Regions from separate parts of the Desulfosporosinus acidiphilus SJ4 genome, predicted to be linked through region 2. Evidence: riboswitches for the same ligand, from Rfam matches in the RefSeq annotation. Region 2 holds a riboswitch; the other holds the start of a gene.
The links. A riboswitch is a leader RNA that binds a small molecule or an ion and turns the genes downstream of it on or off. The one in region 2 is predicted to bind thiamine pyrophosphate.
Positions count from the first base shown of each region.

Region 1: it holds a riboswitch for thiamine pyrophosphate, as region 2 does, so the genes downstream of both, thiD (bifunctional hydroxymethylpyrimidine kinase/phosphomethylpyrimidine kinase) here and thiC (phosphomethylpyrimidine synthase ThiC) in region 2, are expected to answer to the same signal.

Region 1 is NC_018068.1:2,464,217-2,466,706, forward strand. Features, by position in the region: gene DESACI_RS11260 (DNA recombination protein RmuC) at 1-808, opposite strand, end outside; TPP riboswitch at 1,059-1,171, shown strand; gene thiD (bifunctional hydroxymethylpyrimidine kinase/phosphomethylpyrimidine kinase) at 1,252-2,055, shown strand; gene thiM (hydroxyethylthiazole kinase) at 2,094-2,490, shown strand, end outside.
Region 2 is NC_018068.1:2,590,801-2,593,290, reverse strand. Features, by position in the region: gene thiC (phosphomethylpyrimidine synthase ThiC) at 1-1,159, opposite strand, end outside; TPP riboswitch at 1,314-1,416, opposite strand; gene purF (amidophosphoribosyltransferase) at 1,444-2,490, opposite strand, start outside.

The DNA of each region.
Region 1 (2,490 bases), 130 kb from region 2:
CCATTAATCGTTCATAGTCCTCTAAGGGGAATTTGGCATCAATGGGAAGCCAAAGAATACTGTCCTGACCATCGCGGGCCGGCAGTTTAACTGCAAATTCAACGCGGTCATTGCTGCCAGGCTTCGTCGCCACATTTGTAGCATATTGCTCCGGCGTAAGTACTTGCTCAAGCAAATTACCCAGTTGAATCTCGCCCATGATTCCTCGGGTTTTTACATTGGATAAGACTTTCTTTAAATCCCCGACACCGGAGGCTAAGGTCTGCATTTCGCCCAACCCTTTGTATACAGCTTCGAGCCGTTCACTGACCAATTTAAAGGATTCCCCTAAGCGTTGTTCAAGAGTGGCGCTGAGTTTTTCATCGACAGTGGCGCGCATTTGATCTAACTTCTGTGCGTTATCTTGTTGAATCCGCGAAAGTCGTTCTTCTACAGTTTGACGCAGTCGTTCCATTTTTAAATCTGTGGTTTTGGTAAGAGAATTTAACTGTTCGGAAAAGATATCCAATTGATTGCGCTGGAGAGAAGCTATTTCTGCCATACGTGCTAAAACAGAATTATTAAAGGTATGCACCGTTTGGCTAAGTTCTTCACGCACTTGACGGGAATTGAGCATAGATTCTTCTCGGTTTTTGGAAATTTCCCCCTGAACCAACCGCTCGCTGCGTTCGAGGCTTTTCTCCAACAGCTCAAATTTGCCGGTAATAGGAGTCAAGGAATTTTTAGAGGTGCGCAGCAACAAGAGAATTAACAAAAGGATTGAAATAGATACAAGAACGATTAGGGTTATAAGCATTGGGTCGACCATCAAAATGCCTCCTGTAGTTTAAGTCTTAATATTACATTAGCACATTTGACGGACATTTTTCGTAAAATTTTCGTGAAGTCGTTAGATTTCAAAATCAAAGGATAACAAATTGAAAGATTTGTACTTGCTTAAACCGAGTGTACATCGTTGAAAACAAATTCGCTATTAAGTCTATTCTGTTTCAAAGGGCGTCAGTCATTAAGTGTTGACTTTGAAATTTGACCATGTTAGATTAAGGAAAAGTGGATAAATTTGAAAGCGGGGGAGCTGGAGAGGCCGGCTGAGATTGAGACCCTAAAAAGTCTGAGACCCTAAAACCTGATCTGGATAATGCCAGCGTAGGTAAGCAGTTACTCTTTTTATGAAAATATTAAGAGCTCAGATCCTAGGCAGGGTTTGAGCTCTTTTTCTCTGGCAAATAGTAATCCTAAGGGAGGAAAATCATGAAAAAGGCATTAACTATAGCCGGCTCCGACAGCAGCGGAGGGGCAGGGATTCAAGCAGACTTAAAAACTTTTTCTGCCCATGGCATTTTTGGGATGAGTGTTATTACGGCTGTAACTGCTCAAAACACCCAAGGCGTCTTTGCGGTACAAGATATTTCAAGAGAGGTGATCGCTGCACAAATTAAGGCGATTTTTGAAGACATTGAAGTTGATGGATTAAAGGTCGGTATGGTTTCACAAATATCGACCATTGAGATTATAGCAGAATTATTGAAAGTTTATGCGCCGAAGAATATTGTTATAGATCCGGTTATGGTATCAAAAAGCGGCTACCATCTGCTAAACCCTCAAGCAGAGCTAACTTTAATTCGTGAACTTTTGCCTTTAGCAACTGTCGTAACCCCTAATATTCCAGAGGCTGAGGTTATGACAAAAATGACCATTCAGAACCTTACCCAGATGGAGAGTGCAGCAAAATACATATATCAGATGGGGGCTAAAAATGTTCTTCTCAAAGGCGGGCATCTCGAAAACGATTCAACGGATATTCTTTACGATGGTCGGAACTTTAAGTATTATACTTCACAGCGTGTAAAGACAAAGAACACTCATGGAACTGGCTGTACTTTGTCTTCTGCCATAACATCCAATCTTGCTTTGGGCTATCCGTTAAGCGAAGCTGTCTCGCTGGCTAAAGATTACATTATAGAAGCGATTGAACATTCTTTGGATATTGGGAAAGGTGTTGGACCTACTCATCACTTTTATTCACTTTACCAAAAAGCGGGATTTAATAATTAATACTGCGAAACGTATGTAAGGAAAGAGGAGCGATAAAAATGGAACTGCGTGAAAGAATCATGACCAATTTTAAATTGATTAAGGAAAATAAACCTTTAATACATCACATAACTAACTATGTGACGGTAAACGATTGTGCGAATATTGTCCTTGCCTTGGGGGGCTCCCCGGTTATGGCAGATGATCAGGCGGAAGTTGCAGAAATGGTCGGGATTGCTTCATCATTAGTTCTCAATATCGGGACGTTGAACTCCAGGACCATCGACAGCATGCTGCTTGCCGGAACGCGAGCCAAAGAGTTGGGGGTTCCCATTATCTTAGATCCGGTTGGTGTTGGAGCAACAAAGCTGAGAACGCAAACTGCTCAAAAATTGATTGAAGTCCTTACCCCAGAAGTTATAAGGGGAAATATGTCCGAAATCAGCGTCATAGCAG
Region 2 (2,490 bases):
TCGCTAAATCAAACATAGTTGACCAATCCAACGCTTGTCTTGCTTTACTCATTTTAAGATCCCAATCGGCAGCCCCTGGGATTCCTTTGGCAATATCTGCGGCATGAGCCGCTATTTTAGTAGCTATGATTCCTTCTTTCATATCTTCCAGGGAGGGAAGGCGAAGATGTTCTGCCGGGGTTACATAACATAAGAAGTCCGCTCCTGATGCGGCAGCTATGGCACCGCCAATGGCACTGGTAATGTGATCATATCCTGGAGCAATATCTGTTACTACTGGGCCTAATACGTAAAAAGGAGCGTTGTGGCATAATTTCTTTTCTAATAACATATTGGCTTGAATTTCATTGAGAGGGACATGACCTGGGCCTTCAATCATAACTTGAACATTCTTTTCCCAAGCGCGCAGGGTTAATTCGCCTAACACGATAAGTTCTTCAATCTGCGCAGGATCAGTAGCATCCGCAAGGGATCCCGGACGACAGCCATCCCCCAAGCTCAGGGTTACATCGTACTTGGCACAGATATCCAATAGATCGTCAAAATACTCGTAAAATGGATTCTCGCGATTATTTAATTCCATCCAGGCAAACAAAAGCGAACCTCCACGGGAAACTATATTTGTGACGCGTTTATTTTTTCGAAAATGGGCCACTGTTTGACGATTAAGTCCAGCATGGATCGTCATGAAATCTACCCCATCTTGGGCATGCTTTTCTACAACTGCTAAAAACTCTTCTACAGTGATATCTTCGAGTTTTTTATCCAAATAACCAATGGCATCATACATAGGAACTGTGCCGATCATTGCTGTTGACATGTTAATTAGACGGGAACGAAATTCTGCTGTTTTTCCATAGTTGCTCAAATCCATAATAGCTTCAGCCTTCATATTAATGGCTGTTTGTACCTTTTCCAGTTCAAGATTAATATTCGCACAATCTTTGGAAATCCCTAAGTTGACATTGATTTTCGTTTTTAGGCCTTGCCCTACGCCTTCAGGGCTTAAAGATTGGTGATTAATATTTGCCGGAATGACCACAGTTCCTTGGGCAACACGTGCCCGTATATCTTCAGGGGATTGATTCTCTTTCTGAGCAACAATTCTCATCGCTTCGGTAATTTCGCCTCGTTTAGCGGCCGCCATTTGTGTTGTCATATCTAAGTGCCTCCTCAAATATTTTTTACTCTGTTTGAAGAATTAAATAACGTTAAGCTTTACTTAAATGCATGCCCTCCTCTCCTTTAAGATTCTAAAAGTACAAAGAAGAAAGCGACTTTCCTTGTGGAAGCCGCCTTCATCTAAATACAACATTAGACGCACATTGCTTCCCTACGCCGGTATTACCCGGATCAGGTTTGAAGGGTTAAGAGAACTCTCAATCTCAGCCTGTTACGGCACCCCTAGCAGTTAATTTATAAATTGGGTAAATGGTAAATTGACTAGTACGGAATCCTTGGTTTCAGCGGATATCTTTTATTAAAACAAGCTAAACAAACGTCTTGAGAAAACACGGAACGAAGTAAACCGGCTTGTGATAAGTAATATAGTGTATCAGCGTTTAAATATTCACGAATTTTATCCACTGACATTTGTGCCGCGATTAATTCTGCCTTTTCAGCAATATCGATACCGTAATAACAGGGGAATTGTACTCGAGGAGAAGCAATAAGCAAATGCACTTCTCTAGCGCCAGCCTCACGGATAAGTTTAACTAACTTGACAGCAGTAGTTCCCCGTACCAGGGAATCATCAATTAATATGACACGTTTAGAACGGATAACCTCAGGTTGAACTTTTATGGTCTTAGTCACTACCAGTTCTCTTAACGGTTGAGCAGGTTGTATAAACGATCGATCATATTGGGTAGTTTTTAGTAAAGCCTCTTCTAAAGGAAGCCGCCTTGCAGAAGCATAGCCTAATGCCGCATGACGCCCGGAACGGGGAACGGGAATCACTACATCAGCATCTATGGGATATTCTCTGGCTAATTCTTGCCCCATCCAAAAGCGGCTTTTTTCGACATTAATACTATCAATTGTGCTGGCTGGGTGAGCGAAATAAATATACTCAAATGCACAACAACATGTTTTTGACGTGTTAACTACTTGATGTGATTGTATCCCGGTTTCATTAATAATTATCATCTCTCCGGGAGCGATATCTCTGATAAAAGTTGCGTTAATTGATTGAAGGGCAAAGCTTTCAGAGGCTAAACAGTAAGCCTTTCCTAAGCGACCTAAGCAGAGCGGCCGGAGTCCAAAAGGATCTCTAATGCCAATTAAGGCATTGTTCGTCATGACAACTAAAGAATAGGCCCCGTATAATTTATTTAATGCGTTGCTAATTGCATTTTCCAAGGAAGAAGCTTGTTGATTTATTAAATGTAGAATTACTTCACTGTCTGCTGTACTCTCAAAACGATGACCGGCCCGGGTCAGAGATAAACGCAATTCTTGGGCATTCATGATATTGCCGTTATGAGCCAA